Regions from separate parts of the Arthrobacter sp. UYP4 genome, predicted to be linked through region 2. Evidence: predicted binding sites of a transcription regulator. Region 2 holds the regulator's gene; each other region holds the start of a gene.

The links. Region 2 encodes HrcA, which represses chaperone genes, less so after heat shock. Its sites were predicted from a motif close to TTNGCACTCGNNNNNNNCGAGTGCNAA; they were not measured.
Region 1: a site for HrcA is predicted at 4,485-4,511, ahead of groES (co-chaperone GroES). Genes of this name have one in related genera too.
Region 3: a site for HrcA is predicted at 4,477-4,503, ahead of groL (chaperonin GroEL). Genes of this name have one in related genera too.

What each region holds. Positions count from the first base shown of each region.
Region 1 covers NZ_JBXAVU010000001.1:1,274,464-1,280,665, reverse strand. The annotation lists gene AC0Z9V_RS05905 (class I SAM-dependent methyltransferase) at 1-566, opposite strand, end outside; gene AC0Z9V_RS05900 (ATP-binding cassette domain-containing protein) at 576-1,334, opposite strand; gene AC0Z9V_RS05895 (iron chelate uptake ABC transporter family permease subunit) at 1,331-2,344, opposite strand; gene AC0Z9V_RS05890 (ABC transporter permease) at 2,334-3,347, opposite strand; gene AC0Z9V_RS05885 (siderophore ABC transporter substrate-binding protein) at 3,380-4,324, opposite strand; gene groES (co-chaperone GroES) at 4,651-4,947, shown strand; gene groL (chaperonin GroEL) at 5,021-6,202, shown strand, end outside.
Region 2 covers NZ_JBXAVU010000001.1:544,878-551,079, reverse strand. The annotation lists gene lepA (translation elongation factor 4) at 1-1,540, shown strand, start outside; gene hemW (radical SAM family heme chaperone HemW) at 1,571-2,800, shown strand; gene AC0Z9V_RS02540 (DUF4870 domain-containing protein) at 2,911-3,327, opposite strand; gene AC0Z9V_RS02535 (DUF3097 domain-containing protein) at 3,406-4,257, opposite strand; gene hrcA (heat-inducible transcriptional repressor HrcA) at 4,422-5,435, shown strand; gene dnaJ (molecular chaperone DnaJ) at 5,540-6,202, shown strand, end outside.
Region 3 covers NZ_JBXAVU010000002.1:761,641-767,842, reverse strand. The annotation lists gene AC0Z9V_RS12175 (threonine/serine exporter family protein) at 22-1,716, shown strand; gene AC0Z9V_RS12170 (uracil-DNA glycosylase) at 1,713-2,561, opposite strand; gene AC0Z9V_RS12165 (DUF3263 domain-containing protein) at 2,684-2,977, shown strand; gene AC0Z9V_RS12160 (LytR C-terminal domain-containing protein) at 3,020-3,634, shown strand; gene AC0Z9V_RS12155 (TM2 domain-containing protein) at 3,656-4,324, opposite strand; gene groL (chaperonin GroEL) at 4,663-6,202, shown strand, end outside.

The DNA.
Region 1 (6,202 bases), 730 kb from region 2:
GGAGGCGAGAACGCCTCGGGGTCGAAGAGTCGCGACGTACCCGACGTCGTCGTGGTCCGGCGTGCCGGATCGAGCCACACGCCGTCGTAGTCCGCGATGTCCACGGATGCTGCGTCGGCGTTCACGACGCGCGCGTTGGGGAAGGGCAGCAGGTTCATGGTCGCCGCCGCGGCGGTGGTCTCGTCGAGTTCGACGGCGGTGACCTCGCGATCGAGGGTGGCCAGGGCCATGCTGTCCGCGCCGAGGCCGCAGCCGAGGTCCGCGACCCTCACGAGCCCGGCGTCGACGAAGCGCTGCGCATGGCGTGCCGCGACCATCAGGCGCGTGGCCTGCTCCAGTCCGGTCGAGGTGAACACCATGTGCTCAGCGAACGGCCCGAACTTCGCGGACGCCTTCGCGCGCAGGCGTGACTGCGTGAGGGCGGCGGCGACCACCTCGGGGGAGTGGCCGGCCTTCCGCAGCTGCTCCGAGAGGCGCAGGCTGTCGGCCTCGGTGTAGGGCCCGAGCGAGTTCAGCAGCTCCCAGCCCTCGGGCGTCAGGATGTCCGCGATGTTGTCCGAAGCCATGCTGCCAGCCTAGGCGAAGTAGACGCCGATCCTGTTGCCCCGGATCCGCTCCACCTGGATGTCCACGTCGTACACGTCCCGCAGCACCTCCGGTGTCATGATCTCCTCCGGCGTCCCCGAATGGATCAGCGCGCCGTCGCGCATCGCCACGATCGTGTCCGAGTAGCAGGAGGCGAAATTGATGTCGTGGATCACCAGCACCACGGTCTTCCCGAGGTCGTCCACGAGCCGGCGGAGCAGACGCATCATGTCCACCGAATGCCTCATGTCGAGGTTGTTGAGCGGTTCGTCGAGCAGGATGTAGTCGGTGTCCTGCGCCAGCACCATGGCGATGAACGCCCGCTGGCGCTGCCCGCCCGAGAGCTCGTCCACGAACCGGTCGGCCAGGTCGGTGAGGTCGAGGTAGTCGAGCGCCCGGTCGATGTGCTCGCGGTCGACCACGGTGGGCCGGCCGTTGTTGTGCGGGAACCGGCCGAACCCCACGAGGTCGCGCACGGAGAGCCGGACCGTCAGCTGGTTCTCCTGGCGCAGGATGGACAGGGTCCGCGCGAGGGCGGGACCGGGCGTCGTGCTGACGTCCAGCCCGTTCACCCGGACCGAGCCGGCGTCGAGCGGGAGGAGCCGGCTCATCATCGACAGGAGGGTGGACTTCCCGGCGCCGTTGGGTCCGATGATCGAGGTGACACCCCCGCTCGGGATGGTGCAGGTGACGTCGTCCACCACGGTGGAGCTGCCGTAGCGCTTGGTGGCGTGGTCGATGGTGATCACCGGATACGGCCTTTCAGGAGGAGTGCGAGGAAGACGATGCCGCCGGTGAACTCGATCACGATGCTGAGCGCGGTGTCGAACTCGAAGACCTGCTCGAGGACGAGCTGCCCGCCCACGAGGGCGATCACGCCGAGCAGCACGGCGATGGGAAGCACGACCGCATGCCGGAAGGAGCTGCATAGCTGGTACGCGAGGGCGGAGACGAGCAGGCCGAAGAACGTCGCCGGTCCTACGAGGGCCGTGGAGACGGCGACGAGCACCGAGCAGATCACGAGGACCAGCGTCACCGTCCGCCGGTGGTCCACCCCGAGCCCGACCGCGGTGTCCCGGCCCAGGGCCAGGACGTCGAGGCGGTGGCGCAGGCGCCAGGCGGGTACGCAGAGCCCGGCGACGACCACCGCGGAGATCAGCAGGAGCATCGGGTCCACGCGGTTGAAACTCGCGAAGAACAGGTCCTGCAGGATGATGAACTCACTCGGATCCATCAGGCGCTGGAGCAGGGACGAGGCACCCCGGAAGAAGACACCGAACACGATCCCCACAAGGAGCAGCAGGTGGAGGCTGTGCCCGCCACCGGTGAAGAGCCACCGGTACAGCAGCCAGGAGAAGGCGACCAGGAGTGTGACCTCGACGGCGAAGCGGAGGGGCGCGGCCAGTGTGAGGAGGGTCGAGGCGCCGAGGGCGAAGGCGAGGACGGTCTGGATGAGGATGTAGAGCGCATCCAGCCCCATGATGGACGGCGTCAGGATGCGATTGCCGGTGACGGTCTGGAACAGCACGGTGGAGACGCCCACGGCGGCGGCGACCAGCACCATGGCTCCGACGCGGTTCAGGCGCCGCGGCAGCACGTAGGCGAGGTTCCCCTGGAGGTCGACGAGGAGGAAGGCCGCGATGAGTGCGGCGGCGGCGATGCCGAGCACCACCAGCCAGGCGGCGGGCGGGAGGGTCTTCGCGGGCTTCCGCCCGGTCTGCACGACGGCGGTGGGCAGGCCGGTGGTCCTAGCGCGCACGGGCGGTCCTCCGGACGAGCAGGGCGATGAACAGGGCGCTGCCGACCACGGAGACGATCACGCCGACCGGCACCTCGTAGGGGAAGCGGATGATCCTCCCGAGGATGTCGCAGGCGAGGACGAAGCCTGCGCCGAAGACGGCGATCCAGGGCACGGACCGGCGCACGTTGTCCCCGATGAGCAGTGACACGAGGTTGGGGACGATCAGCCCGAGGAACGGGATGGCTCCCACGACCACGACCACGACGGCGCTGATCAGGCTGACCAGCACGAGTCCGAGGTTCATGGTGCGCCGGTAGTCCAGCCCGAGGTTGGTGGTGAACTCCTCGCCCATGCCGGCCACGGTGAAGCGGTCCGCGCACACGTAGCCGACGACGGCGAGGACGGCGACGATCCACAGCAGCTCGTAGCGGCCGCGGACGAGGCCGGAGAAGTCCCCGATCATCCAGGTGTTGAGCGTCTGGAGCAGGTCGAAGCGGTAGGCGAAGAAGGTGGTCACCGCCGCGATGACGCCGCCGAGCATGATCCCGACGAGCGGGACGATCAGGGTGTTCCGCAGCGGGATGCGCCGCAGGACGGCCAGGAAGAGTGCGGTCCCGGCCACAGCGAAGATGGCCGCGATTCCCATCTTCGCCACGATCGGCGCACCGGGCAGGAGCAGCGTGGCGACGAGGATCCCGGCCGTGGCCGATTCCACCGTGCCGACGGTGGAGGGCTCCACGAACCGGTTGCGGGCCATGAGCTGCAGGATGAAGCCGGCCACGCTGAGGGCGACGCCTGCCAGGATGATCGCCAGCGTGCGGGGGACCCGGCTCACCAGGAAGGTCTGCCAGACATCGGGGTCGCCGCCCAGCAGGTCGGCGGGGGAGACCTCCGAGACTCCGACGAAGAGGCTGAGGACGGCAAGCAGCAGCACGGCTCCGCCGGCCGGCCAGAGGGCCGGCGATCGGGTGGAGCCGTGCTGCTGTGCGGCCCGCTGGGGCCGGAGGGAGAGTGCTGCCATGGGGGCGCCGGCCGTGGGTACGGCGGAGCGGATCAGGCCGCGACGGCCTCGTGGACGGCGGAGACCATGGCGTCGAGGTTGTTCAGGCCGTAGCCGATCAGGTACCAGCTCGCGGAGTCGAGGTAGGTGATGGCGTCGTTCTTCGCTGCGTCGGTCCCGTTGACGAGTTCGTTGTCCAGGACGGCGGATCCGGCCGCGCCTGCCTCGCCGACGGCGGCGTCCCGGTCGATGACGAACAGGTGGGCCGGGTTGACCTCGGCGATGTATTCGAAGGAGACGGCCTCGCCGTGCGTGCCTTCGTTCTTCACCGCGGCTGCGGGCTCGACGCCGAGCACGTCGTGGATGAGGCCGAAGCGGGACCCGGTGCCGTAGGCGGTGACCTCGCCCGCGCTGGTCAGCAGGATCAGGCCGTCGCCGGCGGATGCTGCCGCTTCCTTCGTCTCGGCGATCCGGGTGTCGAGCGCGTCCAGGCGCTCGGCGACCTCGTCCTCGGCGCCGAAGATGCGGCCGAGGGATTCGGTGTGCCCGGTGAAGCTCGCGATGGGATCGGTCGCGTCCACGCTGAGGTCGATGGTCGGCGCGATCTCCGAGAGTTCGCCGTAGGAGTCCGCGACGCGCCCCGAGATGATGATCAGGTCCGGTGCGGCGGCGGCGATGGCCTCGAAGTCGGGCTCCTTCATGGACCCGATGTTCGTGGTGTCGCCGCCCTCGTAGGCCGAGAGCTGCTCGGGCAGCGTGCCCTGCGGGACGCCTGCGACGTCGACGCCGAGTGCGTCCAGCGTGTCCAGTGCGCCGAGGTCGAACGTGAAGACGGTCTCGGGGTCCACGGGCACCTCGGTGGTTCCCTGTGCGTGCTCGATCGAGACGGTCGAGGCCGCTGCCGGCTCGTCGGCAGCTTCGGAGGAACCACCGCAGGCCGTCAGGGCGAGGGTGGCCGCAGCTGCTGCGGAAAGGACGGCGAGGCGCACGTGTGCCATGGGATGAACTCCGAGTGGAAGGGGCCGGCCCGGCCCGATGTCGTAGAAGTAAGGGGTGCCTTACCTTCACGAATCTAGAGGGAAGCTCGGGAATTACGCAACCGAAGCATGCCCTATTCGGAGTGACGTCGGTCACCATTTCGCCTCCGGCCTGTCAACGCTGGCACTCGCCTTGACCGAGTGCCAGCCCTTGCATACAGTCGGAGTTGGCACTCGCTCCCTGCGGGTGCTAATCCCGAGGGAAGCGTTCGCCGGCACCGCGACGACGGTTCACGCCAACCCGACGGCCTACATTCCATTGGTAACGAACGCAAAGGAGAGCCCGAGTGTCGGTCTCTATTAAGCCTCTTGAGGATCGCATTGTTGTCCGCCCCCTCGAAGCGGAGCAGACCACTGCTTCCGGCCTCGTCATCCCGGACACGGCCAAGGAGAAGCCCCAGGAGGGCGAGGTCGTAGCAGTCGGACCGGGTCGCGTCGACGACAACGGCAACCGCGTCCCCGTCGACGTCGCCGAGGGCGACATCGTCATCTACTCGAAGTACGGCGGAACCGAAGTCAAGCACGGAGGCCAGGAATACCTGGTGCTGTCCGCCCGCGACGTCCTCGCCGTCGTCGTCAAGTAGTACCCCGATTGGAAAGCCCCGGCCCGCAGTGGCCGGGGTTTTTCTCGCTGCACAAGCCTGAAAGGAATCAACAATGGCAAAGCAGTTGGAATTCAACGACGCCGCCCGCCGTGCCCTCGAGGCCGGCGTGGACAAGCTCGCGAACACCGTCAAGGTGACGCTGGGCCCCCGCGGACGCAACGTCGTGCTCGACAAGAAGTGGGGCGCCCCCACGATCACGAACGACGGCGTCACGATCGCCCGTGAGGTCGAGCTCGACGACCCCTACGAGAACCTCGGCGCGCAGCTGGCCAAGGAAGTCGCCACCAAGACGAACGACGTCGCCGGTGACGGAACCACCACCGCCACCGTCCTCGCGCAGGCACTGGTCAAGGAAGGCCTCCGCAACGTGGCCGCCGGAGCCGCACCCGGCCAGCTCAAGCACGGCATCGAGGTCTCGGTCGAGGCCGTCGCCAAGCGCCTCCTGGAGAACGCCCGCGAGGTCGTGGGCCAGCAGACCGCCAGCGTCGCGTCCATCTCCGCCCAGAGCACCGAGGTCGGAGACCTCCTCGCCGAGGCGTTCGACAAGGTCGGCAAGGATGGTGTGATCACCATCGAGGAGTCCTCCACCACGCAGACCGAGCTCGTCCTCACCGAGGGCATGCAGTTCGACAAGGGCTACCTCTCGCCCTACTTCGTGACCGATGCCGAGCGCCAGGAAGCCGTCCTCGAGGATGCGCTCATCCTGATCAACTCCGGCAAGATCTCCTCGCTGCAGGAGTTCCTCCCGCTGCTCGAGAAGGCCCTGCAGGCCGGCAAGCCGCTCTTCATCATCGCCGAGGACATCGAGGGCGAAGCGCTCTCCACCCTCGTGGTCAACAAGATCCGCGGCACCCTGAACGTCGTCGCCGTCAAGGCCCCGGGGTTCGGTGACCGCCGCAAGGCCATGATGCAGGACATCGCCACCCTCACCGGTGCGCAGGTCGTCTCGCCGGACCTCGGCCTCAAGCTGGACCAGGTGGGCCTCGAGGTGCTCGGCTCCGCACGCCGCATCACCGTGACCAAGGACGCCACCACCATCGTCGACGGCACCGGCAGCGAGTCCGACGTCGCCGACCGCGTGGCGCAGATCCGCGCCGAGGTGGAGCGCACCGACTCCGACTGGGACCGTGAGAAACTCCAGGAGCGCCTCGCGAAGCTCGCCGGCGGCATCGGCGTCATCAAGGTCGGCGCTGCCACCGAGGTCGAGCTCAAGGAGAAGAAGCACCGCATCGAG
Region 2 (6,202 bases):
GCTCGCGGCCTGCGAAGGGGCGATCCTGCTCGTCGACGCGGCGCAGGGCATCGAGGCCCAGACCCTCGCGAACCTGTACCTCGCGATGGAGAACAACCTCACGATCATCCCGGTCCTGAACAAGATCGACCTGCCTGCTGCGCAGCCGGAGAAGTACGCTGCGGAGCTGGCGAGCCTCATCGGCGGCGAGCCCGAGGACGTCCTGATGGTCTCCGGGAAGACCGGGGTCGGCGTCGAGGCCCTGATGGACAAGATCGTGCGCGACCTCCCCGCCCCGACCGGGGATCCGGATGCGCCGGCCCGGGCGATGATCTTCGACTCCGTGTACGACACGTACCGCGGCGTGGTGACCTACGTCCGCGTGGTCGACGGGAAGCTCAGCCCCCGCGAGCGCATCCAGATGATGTCCACGCGGGCCAGCCATGAACTGCTCGAGATCGGCGTGAGTTCGCCCGAGCCGAAACCCTCCAAGGGGCTCGGCGTCGGCGAGGTGGGCTATCTCATCACCGGTGTGAAGGACGTGCGTCAGTCGAAGGTCGGCGACACCGTCACCAACCTCGCCAAGCCCGCCGCGGAGTCGCTGGGCGGCTACCAGGATCCAAAGCCCATGGTCTTCTCCGGCCTCTACCCGCTCGACGGCACCGACTACCCCGTGCTGCGGGACGCGCTCGCGAAGTTCACCCTGAACGACGCCGCTCTCGTCTACGAGCCGGAGACGTCGGCGGCGCTGGGCTTCGGCTTCCGTGTCGGCTTCCTGGGCCTGCTGCACCTCGAGATCACGCGCGAGCGCCTCGAGCGCGAGTACAACCTCGACCTGATCTCCACGGCGCCGAACGTCGAGTACGAGGTCACGCTCGAGGACAAGCGCATCATGAAGGTCACCAACCCGAGCGAGTACCCGGTGGGCAAGATCGCCGAGGTGCGCGAGCCGATGGTGTCCGCGACGATCCTCGCGCCGTCGGAGTTCGTCGGCGCGATCATGGAGCTGTGCCAGCAGCGCCGCGGCGTCCTCGGCGGCATGGACTACCTGTCCGAGGACCGCGTCGAGATCCGGTACCGGCTTCCGCTGGCGGAGATCGTCTTCGACTTCTTCGACCTGCTCAAGTCGAAGACCCGCGGCTACGGTTCCCTGGACTGGAAGGCCGACGGCGACCAGGTCTCCGACCTCGTGAAGGTGGACATCCTCCTGCAGGGCGAACAGGTGGACGCCTTCAGCGCCATCACGCACCGGGACAAGGCCTACGCCTACGGCGTCATGATGACGGGCAAGCTCCGCGAGCTCATCCCGCGCCAGCAGTTCGAGGTGCCCATCCAGGCTGCCATCGGCGCGCGCATCATCGCTCGGGAGAGCATCCGGGCCATCCGGAAGGACGTGCTCGCCAAGTGCTACGGCGGCGACATCACGCGCAAGCGCAAGCTGCTCGAGAAGCAGAAGGAAGGCAAGAAGCGCATGAAGATGGTGGGGCGCGTGGAGGTGCCCCAGGAGGCCTTCATCGCCGCGCTGTCGTCCGACGAGTCGAAGGACAAAGCCAAGAAGTGACCCCGCACGGTTTCGAGGGGGCTGGTCCGCGTGCCTAGCGCCCTTCCACTCGGCCTCCCGGCACCCGAGGACGGCGTCCTGCCTCGGGAGGCAGCGGACGGCGCGCTCGGGCGCGACTTCTGCCTCTATGTGCACATTCCGTTCTGCGCCGTCCGCTGCGGCTACTGCGACTTCAACACCTACACCGCGACGGAGCTCGGCGGCGGGGCGTCGCAGGACGCCTACGCGGGATCGGTGCTGGCGGAGCTGGCCCTCGGTGCGCACGTCCTCGAGGCCTCCGGAGTGCCGGCCCGGCCGCTGTCCACCGTCTTCTTCGGCGGAGGCACTCCCACGCTCCTGCCGGCGGAGGACCTCGCCTCGATCCTCCGCGCGGCCACCGCGCAGTGGGGTCTGGCCCCGGATGCAGAGGTCACGACCGAGGCCAACCCCGACTCCGTCACGCCGGAGTCGCTGCGTGTCCTGAAGGAGGCCGGCTTCACCCGCGTCTCGTTCGGCATGCAGTCCGCGGTGCCCCACGTGCTCGCCGTGCTCGACCGCACCCACTCGCCCGAGCGCGTGCCGCAGGCCGTGCAGTGGGCGCGCGAGGCCGGGCTGAAGGTCAGCCTGGACCTGATCTACGGGACGCCGGGGGAGTCGCTCGAGGACTGGCGGACCTCACTGGCCACGGCCCTCTCGTACGGGCCCGACCACATCTCCGCCTACGCGCTCATCATCGAGGACGGGACCCGCCTCGCCTCGCGCATCCGCCGCGGACAGGTGCCGCCCATCGACGACGACGACCACGCGGACAAGTACGCCCTCGCGGAGGAGATGCTGACCGCCGGCGGCCTGCACTGGTACGAGGTGAGCAACTGGGCGCGGACGCCCGCCGACGAATGTCGCCACAATCTGGCCTACTGGCGAGGGAGCGACTGGTGGGGCGCCGGCCCGGGTGCGCATTCGCACGTCGGCGGCACGCGCTGGTGGAACGTGAAGCATCCGCGTCCGTACGCCGAGGCTCTCGGTATCGGGCGGTCACCCGCGGCCGGACGCGAGATCCTGTCGGCGGAGGATCGCTACGTCGAGGACGTCATGCTGCGCGTACGGCTCCGTGAGGGGCTTCCGACCGGCTCCCTGACGGCGACGGGCCGCAGGGCGATCGCCGGGCTGATCGCCGACGGGCTCGTCGAGCCTGCCGCAGCTTTCGCGGGCCGCGTCGTCCTGACCTTCCAGGGCAGGCTGCTCGCGGACGCGGTCGTGCGGAGACTGCTGCCGGACTGACCGCACGGTCGTGCGGGCGGCGCGGGCCGGGACCGCTGATGACGGCCGGGCGCGCCGTCGGTGGATCGGGAGACCCATGACCGGGACCGGCGGATGCGGCGCCCGGGTGGTCAGCGGACGAGGCGCAGGTTCAGCGGGTACCGGTAGGGTCGCCCGCGGTTGACCTGGATGCCGGCGTTGACCGAGAAGATGGTGATCGTGACCCAGATGAGGGCGTTCACGACGGCGAAGATCCCGCCGATGACCGGCACCAGCGACAGGAGCCAGGCGACCAGCGCGAGGATCGTCGGCGGCAGCGTGAAGTTCAGTGCCTCCTTGGACTCCTGCGCGGTGAAGGGGCCCCTGTCCTTGAAGATGAGGAAGATCAGCAGGGACGGGATGAATCCCAGGATGCCGCCGAAGTGTGCCAGGGTGGCGAACTGGCGGTCCTCCGACGCGGTCAGTGGAAGGGCGTTGGCCGGCGTTCCTTCGAACGCGGACTGGGACTCGCCCCGTCCGTGGTGCTGGTGGTCGGCGGTGTTGGGCAACTTCGATTCCTTTGCTGGCGGCGGAACATTTCCCCCGGATCGTGCTCCAAGGATACGTGGTGGTCGGGCGCCGACCGCTCAGGCGGGACCTGCCGGAGCGGTCAGGAAGTCGATGACCTCCTCGACGCGGCCCAGCAGCGAGGGCTCCAGATCCGCGTAGGTGCTGACCCCCGCGAGGATGCGCCTCCACCCGTGGGCGATCGCGGCCTGGTCGGCGTGGGGCCAGCCCAGGCCGGCGAGGATGCCCGTCTTCCAGTCCTGGTGGCGGGGGACCACGGGCCAGGCCTCGAGCCCGAGGGCTGCCGGCTTCACGGCCTGCCACACATCGACGTAGGGGTGGCCCACGATCAGGACGTGGCTGCGGGCGCCGGGCACGGTCATCGCCTGCTGGGCGATGCGGGACTCCTTGGTGCCGGGCAGCAGGTGGTCGACGAGGATCCCCAGCCGGCGGTTCGGGCCGGGGCCGAAGTCCCGGACGGCTCCCTCGAGGTCGTCGACACCGTGCAACGGCTCGACGACGATGCCCTCGAGCCGGAGGTCGTCGCCCCAGACCTTCTCGACCAGTTCGGCGTCGTGCTTCCCCTCCACCCAGATCCTGCTGGCCCGGGCCGTCCTCGCCCGTGCACCCTCGACCCGCACGGACCCGGAGGCGGTACGCAGGGACGCGGGCGCCGTCCGCGCGACGGGTGCGACGACGTGCACGGGTGCGCCGTCGAGGAGGAAGCCATGGCCCAGCCGGAACGTGCGGTGCTTGCCGCGGCGATCCTCGAGGACCATCACGTGCAGCCCGCCGGACTTCTCGACGCGGATCACGGCGCCCACGAAACCGCTCTGGACGTCCTCGAGGACCATGTCCTTCTCGACGGGCACATCGGGCAGCGCGACCCTCCTGGGCGTCGAGATGTCCTGTGCCCCCCAGCCGTGGTCCATGCCGAGCCCGTCCTTCCCGCGAGGGCACCGGCGGTCTGCCGCAGCCCGGGTTCCCAATGCTAACAATCGGCCCGGACGTACTAGACTTGGCACTTGGGTGTGTCGAGTGCTAATCGCCTCCGGCCGCCCGGGAAGCGAGTGTGGAACCCGGAGGTGACATCGAAGTGAGTGAACCACGACGCCTGGAGGTCCTCCGGGCGATCGTCGAGGACTACGTCCATTCGCGGGAGCCCGTCGGCTCCAAGGCCCTCGTCGACCGCCACCAGCTCGGTGTCTCGTCCGCCACCATCCGTAACGACATGGCCGTCCTCGAGGAGGAGGGCCTGATCGCCGCACCCCACACGAGTTCGGGCCGGATCCCCACGGACAAGGGCTATCGGCTCTTCGTGGATCGCATCTCGGAGGTTAAGCCCCTCTCCGCGCCGGAGAAGAAGGCCATCCAGACGCTGCTCGAAGGAGCGGAGGACCTCGACGACGTGATGGACCGGACGGTCCGGCTGCTGGCGCAGCTCACCAACCAGGTGGCCGTGGTGCAGTTCCCCCGGGTCGGTGGGGCCTCGGTGCGCCACATCGAATTCGTGCTGCTCGCGCCGCAGCAGATCCTCGTGGTCCTGATCGCGACGAACGGCACGGTCCAGCAACGGATCGTCCGGACGCACGCCGATCTCCAGGAGGCCGAGCTGGCGGAGCTGAAGCAGCGGATCCTCTCCGCGGTGTCGGGTGTGAAGCTCTCCGCCCTGCCCGGCGAGCTCGCGGTCGCGGCCTCGCAGCTTCCTCCTGCACTGCGGGCCCACGGGAGTACCATCGGAAGGGCGCTCGAGCAGCTCGCGGGACTCGGCCGTGACGACCGTATCCTGCTGGCGGGTACCGCGAACCTCGCGCGGTCCACGGGCGACTTCCCGCTGAGCATCGGGCCCATCCTCGAGGCGCTGGAGGAGCAGGTGGTGATGCTCCGTCTCCTGTCCGAGATGGAGTACGACGCGCGGGGGATCTCGGTGAGGATCGGCAGCGAGAACCCCTACGGGGGCCTGTCGGAGGCCTCCGTGGTCGCGACGGGCTACGGCCCGGATGCCGGTGCGAAGCTCGGCATCCTCGGACCCACCCGGATGGACTATCCGACGACGATGGCCGCGGTGCGCGCCGTCGCCCGCTATCTCTCGAGGATCCTCGAGGAATAGCCTCCGGCCCTGATCCGGGCGGTATCCCGCGATCCGGGCAGTATTCCGCCGGCCCGGCCGGCGAGCACAAGACAGAAGTCTCCAACAGGAAGTGATGTGCACGAGTGAGTAATCACTATGAGGTCCTCGGTGTGGCGCAGGGTGCGACCGGGGAGGAAATCAAGAAGGCGTACCGCAAGCTCGCGCGGAAGCTCCACCCGGACGTGAACCCCGGTGAGGACGCGTCGGAGGAGTTCAAGCGCGTCAGTCACGCCTACGAGGTCCTGTCGGATCCCCAGAAGCGGCGGGTCTACGACACGACGGGCAACGAGAACGGGACCGACAACGGCTACGGCTCGGGCTACTCGGGCTCGGGCTTCGCCTTCCAGGACATCTTCGAGACCTTCTTCGGCGGAGGCGGCCAGCAGCCGGGTGCTCCTTCGCGGGCGCGTCGCGGGCAGGACGCGCTCATCAACGTGCGCATCGACCTGAAGGATGCCGTCTTCGGCACGAACAAGAAGATCGAGGTGGACACCGCGGAGGTGTGCCCCACCTGCGACGGCACGTGCTGCCAGCCCGGCACCTCGCCCCGCACCTGCGACATCTGCGGTGGTTCGGGCCAGGTCCAGCGGGCCGTGCGCTCGATCCTCGGCCAGGTCATGACGAGCGCGCCCTGCGGCACCTGCCAGGGGTACGGCACGGTCATCCCCAGCCCGTGCCACGAGTGCAGCGGCGAGGGGCGCATCCGCGCCCGCCGCACCCTCACCATCAAGGTCCCCGCCGGGGTC
Region 3 (6,202 bases), on a different contig from region 2:
GACGATTGTGAGGTTCCCCCCATGACTGACGGCTCGCGCGACGACCCCCGCGAGGGGTCATCGCCCGCCACCAACCCGTCGCCGGTCGCCGAGGCTCTCCCCGTCATCCGGCGGCCCTTCGACCCGAGCGACGACGAGAAGAACAAGCTCGCCGCCGGCAGGGGCAGTGGCAGGAAGCCGCCGAGGGGCGGCCCCACGCCGTCCAGGCGCCCCGCGGAACCGAGGCCCCAACGCCAGGGCCGCCAGCGGCAGCAGGTCACGAGGCCCGCGGACGCGCTGCCCACGACACCGCAGAGCGTGCCGCCGTCGGTCCGGTCCAATGCCGCCGCCCGGAGCATGCTCCGACGCCTGGTGCAGGGCGAGGCCCCGCCCACGCAGGCGATGAGCATCGTCGAGCGCCTGGCCGGCAGTCCCTACGCGAATCCGATGATCCAGGCGGGCGGCCCCGACGCCAGTGCCCGCAAGGCCCTCGACTTCGCGCTCAACCTGGCCGAGACCATGTTCCGCTACGGGGCGGGTGCCCTGGAGGTCGAGACGAGCATCATCGCGGTCACCGCGGCTTTCGGCCTCGACTCCATCGAGGTGGACATCACCAACCAGTCGGTGGTCATCAACTACTCGGCGCGGGACCAGACGCCGACGACGGTCCTGCGGGTGGTCCGCTCCTGGACGAACAACTACGCGGGCCTCACGGCCATCCACCGTCTCGTGTCCGACATCGCCGACGGTGGCGTCTCCCGGACGGAGGCCGCCCACCGACTCGACGAGATCACGCACCGGCCCAAGCCGTTCCCACGCTGGATGGTGACGGCGGCCTTCGGTATCTTCTCGGCGGCCATCGTGGCCTTCGTCGGCGGGACCCTGCTCGGATCGCTGATCGGCTTCATCAGCTGCATCCTCGTGGACCTGGTCAGCCGCAAGCTCGGCGAATGGCGCGTCCCGGAGTTCTTCGCCGTGGCCACCTCCGCCGCGCTGGTGACCCTGATCGCGATGCTGTTCTGGTGGCTCGAGGTGCCGATCGCCCCGGCGCTCGTGGTGGTGGGCGGGATCCTCCTGCTGCTGCCCACGGGCAGGCTCGTCTCCGCGACGCAGGACGCGATCAACGGCTTCCCGGTCACGGCCGCGGGCCGGTTCCTCTCGGCGATCCTCGTCTTCGCCGCGCTGGTGGCGGGCATCGCCGTCGCCCTCGTGGCGGGCACCGCGCTCGGCATCCCCGAGCTCGAGGTCCTCGACTCGTCGGGCAGCCAGTACCCGTGGCCCGTGGTCGCGGTGCTCACCTTCATCGCGGTGGCCATGATCTGCATCGCCGAGCAGACCGACGTGAAGCTCGTGATACCGACGTCGCTCGTCGCCGTCGCGGGGTACCTCCTGATGATCAGCGCGATGACCGCCGGCGCGGGCTACCGCCTCGCACCGGCCCTCGCCGCCATCCTCATCGGCGCCCTCTCCCGCGTCGTCGCGCTCCGCCTGGGCGCCCCGCAGCTCGTCGTCGCCGTACCCGCCGTCCTCTTCCTGTACCCGGGGCTGACCATCTTCCGCTCCATGTACATGCTGACCATCGACTCCGAGGTGGTGTCCGACGGCGCCCTCGGACTCTTCAACGCGCTGACCGTCGTGCTGGCGATCGCCGCGGGTGTCGTCCTCGGCGACAACCTGGCCAGGCCCTTCACCCGCAAGCTCAGCTCGAACGAGCGCCAGCGGAACCGGCGGCGCTAGCCGTCCACTCCCGGTGTGGGCGCATCCCGATCCGACCCGCCGCTGGCCGCGGTCCGGGACCACTCGATCGGCGCGGCGCCCTGCTGGGCGAGGAGCTCGTTGACGCGGCTGAACGGCCGTGAGCCGAAGAACCCCCGGGACGCCGACAGCGGGCTGGGGTGCGCGGACTCCACGGTTGGCGTCGGCCCGAGCAGCGGCTTCAGGCGGAGCGCGTCCTTGCCCCAGAGGATGGCCACGAGCGGACCGCCGCGGGCCACGAGGGCCCGTATCGCCGCGTCCGTCACGTGCTCCCAGCCGAGCCCGCGGTGCGAGGCGGTCTCGCCGGCACGCACCGTCAGCACCCGGTTGAGGAGCAGGACGCCCTGCTCGGCCCACCCCGACAGGTCACCGGTCGCAGGCGGAGCGGTGCCGGTGTCCGAGGCCAGTTCACGGTAGATGTTCGCGAGGCTGCGGGGGATGGGACGCGTCGCGGGATCGACGGCGAAGCTCAGGCCCACGGCGTGGCCGACGGTCGGGTACGGGTCCTGCCCGACGATGACGACGCGCACGCTGTCCAGCGGCGTGGAGAACGCCCGGAGGATGGAGGGCGCATCGGGCAGCACGCGCAGCCCGCGGTCGAGGTCCGCCGCAAGGGCTTCGGCCAGCCGGTGGAGGACCGGTTCGACGGGCGCGAGCGCTGACGCCCAATCGGCCGGCACGAGGTCCGCGATGCCGGCGGGCGCCGCGAACGGGAAGACCGATGCGTTCGGCGACGGTCCCGGGTTACCGGAGCCCGCCGCGCGGGACGGCCCCGCATCGGAAGGAGTGTCGGGCAGGTCGAAGAGCGCGTCGTCGTCGTGCGTCATGGACCCATTCTCGCCCGGCTCTCGGGGACGCACTCCCCGAATGACACACGTGTAATTCCCTACTACCATGGAAAGACGGTCGTGCGAGGGAACGGAAGGTGGTAGTGGACATGGCGGAGCCGATGCGGCAGCCGGACGACTCCCCCTCCGGGCAGGAGGCCAGGCTGGCCCTGGGAGACCGCGAGCAGCGCATGCTGGCGCTTGAGCGCGAGTGGTGGAAGTACTCCGGCGCGAAGGAGCAGGCCATCCGCGACCTGTTCAACCTGTCTGCCACGCACTACTACCAGGCGCTCAACGCCCTGATCGACACGGAGGCCGCGCTCGCGCACGACCCCATGCTCGTGAAGCGGTTGCGTCGACTGCGGTCCACCCGCCAGAAGGCACGGTCCGCACGCCGCCTCGGCGCGGACATCTAGTACTGCCCGCGACACTCGACGAGCGAAGGACCCTCCTCTTCCATGACTGACCACCCGCGGGACGAGTTCGACGCCGTCCCCGAGGCTTCCGCGCGGCAGGGTGTCCACCGGGAGAGGTTGGTGCCGGCCGGCTCGAGCGGGCTGGCCCTCAAGATCACCGTGGGGGTCCTGGCGCTGCTGATCGGTCTCGGCGCCTATTTCATCCTTCCCCGGCTCGGCTTCCCGGGGGGATCGGACGCGGCGTCGGGTCCGGCGCCGGCCACGAGCGGGGCTGCCGACGCGACGGCGGCGCCGACGGGGAGCGCCTCGGACGATCCCGAGGACGGGGCGACGGACGAACCGGACGCGGGTGCGTCCCCGGATGCGGAAGCGACCGACGGGACCGACCGGGCACAGACCGTGAACGTGCTCAACGCCACGGGGGCTCCGGGACTCGCTTCCGTGGCGGCCGGGAGGCTCGCCGCCGAGGGCTGGACCTCGGCGATCCCGGGGAACTGGGCCGGAGCCCCGGTCGACTCCTCGGTGGTCTTCTACAACGGTGAGGCCCAACGGTCCGACGCCGAGGCGGTGGCCGCGGACCTCGGGATCACCGACCTGGTCGACACCCCGTCGGTCTCGCCCGACATCTCCGTGGTCCTCGGACCCGAATTCCAGTGATCCGCTGCAGGGCCGGAGCCATCAGTCCTTGAGGGGGATACCCTGAGCGTCCCGCCGGAACTGCCCGGATCCGACGAGGATCAGGATGCCCTCGACGAGGCCCCAGATGCCCGCCGCGATGGCGCTCAGCCCGAAGGTGAAGACCGCCCCGACGGTCGACATGAGGACCAGGACGACGCCGATCGTCGTGTAGCCGAGATAGAACCTGTGGACGCCGAGCGACCCGAGCAGGATCCCCAGGACCCCGGCGATCACCCGTGACTTCTGCGGACCGTACGGCTGTCCGTAGGGCCCCTGGCCGTAGCCGCCCTGCAGGTAGCCGCCCTGCGCGTAGGGCCCCTGGGACGGACCGGGCCGGCCGTAGCCGCCGGAAGCGTAAGGGTCCTGGCCCGGGCCTGGCCCGCCGTAGCCACCGGAAGGAGGGCCGGCCTGGGGGTACGGCGCCTGGGCGTACGGGTCCTGCGCGTACTGGTTCGGACCGGAGGGCCCCTGCGCATACGTTCCCGGCTGGCGGGGGTCCTGGCCGGACGGCTGCTGCGGGAAGGATGCCTGCCCCTCCGGGAACGGCTGCTCGCCGTCGGGCACACGGTGGGGCGCTGGACCAGGGCCGAGGGGGCCGCCGCCGTCGGGGTTCGGGGTGCCGCGCTCGTCGGGCTTCCCGGAGTCAGGACCGCTTGCTGGCGTGGACACTGTGCCTCCCGTTGGTTGGTGTGCGCCCAATCTATGCCCTCGGCGGAATCCGCGCTATGGCGTGCGGCGGTGCCGTACTCCAGCCGTCCTGCAAGGGGGTGCGGAGGGCTCGGGCAGGTTGCACTCGCACGGTGGGAGTGCTAATTATTGAGTTAGCACTCGCGCGCGCAGACTGCTAAGACTGCGCGTGGTGGGTGAAGCAGGCAAACCTCTGTGGTGGGGGTGGGGCTTCGAGCGTGAAAGAGATCGTTCAGGCGCTGCCCGGCCGTCGCGGGCACCACACGCAGGCAAGCATTCATGTGCTGAAATGCAACCGTCCCGAAAGGACCTAAGCCGTTATGGCCAAGATCATTTCTTTTGATGAAGAGGCCCGCCGCGGCCTCGAGCGGGGTCTGAACATCCTCGCTGACGCCGTCAAGGTGACGCTCGGCCCCCGTGGCCGCAACGTCGTGCTCGAGAAGAAGTGGGGCGCCCCCACCATCACGAACGACGGCGTGTCCATCGCCAAGGAGATCGAGCTCGACGACCCGTTCGAGAAGATCGGCGCCGAACTCGTCAAGGAGGTCGCCAAGAAGACGGACGACGTCGCAGGCGACGGAACCACCACCGCCACCGTGCTCGCCCAGGCCCTCGTCAAGGAAGGCCTGCGCAACGTCGCGGCCGGCGCCGACCCCCTGAGCCTCAAGCGCGGCATCGAGAAGGCCGTCAAGGCCGTCACCGACGAGCTGCTCGCTTCCGCGAAGGAGATCGAGACCAAGGAGCAGATCGCTGCCACGGCCTCCATCTCCGCCGGGGACAAGCAGATCGGTGACCTGATCGCCGAGGCCCTCGACAAGGTGGGCAAGGAAGGCGTCATCACCGTCGAGGAGTCGAACACCTTCGGCCTCGAACTGGAACTCACCGAGGGTATGCGCTTCGACAAGGGCTACATCTCGGGCTACTTCGTCACCGACGCCGAGCGCCAGGAGACGGTCCTCGAGGATCCCTACATCCTGATCGTCAACTCGAAGATCAGCAACGTGAAGGACCTCGTCGCCGTCCTCGAGAAGGTCATGCAGTCCGGTAAGCCGCTGCTGATCATCGCCGAGGACATCGAAGGCGAAGCCCTCGCGACCCTCGTGGTCAACAAGATCCGCGGCACCTTCAAGTCCGTGGCCGTCAAGGCCCCCGGCTTCGGTGACCGCCGCAAGGCCCAGCTCGCCGACATCGCCATCCTCACCGGTGGCCAGGTCATCGCCGAGGAGGTCGGCCTCAAGCTCGAGACCGCCACCCTCGACCTGCTGGGTACCGCCCGCAAGGTCGTCGTGACCAAGGACGAGACCACGATCGTCGAGGGAGCCGGCGACGCCGACGCCATCGCCGGTCGCGTGGCCCAGATCCGCGCCGAGATCGAGAACTCCGATTCCGACTACGACCGCGAGAAGCTACAGGAGCGCCTGGCCAAGCTGGCCGGTGGCGTTGCAGTCATCAAGGCCGGTGCCGCCACGGAGGTCGAGCTCAAGGAGCGCAAGCACCGCATCGAGGACGCCGTCCGCAACGCGAAGGCAGCCGTCGAGGAAGGCATCGTCGCCGGTGGTGGCGTGGCCCTCATCCAGGCCGGAGCCAAGGCGTTCGCCAACCTGGAACTCTCGGGTGACGAGGCGACGGGCGCGAACATCGTCCGCGTCGCGATCGACGCACCGCTCAAGCAGATCGCCTTCAATGCCGGCCTCGAGCCCGGCGTCGTCGTCGACAAGGTCCGCGGACTGCCCGCCGGCCACGGCCTGAACGCTGCTACCGGCGTGTACGAGGACCTCCTCGCCGCAGGCGTCAACGACCCCGTGAAGGTCACGCGCTCGGCCCTGCAGAACGCAGCGTCGATCGCCGGCCTGTTCCTCA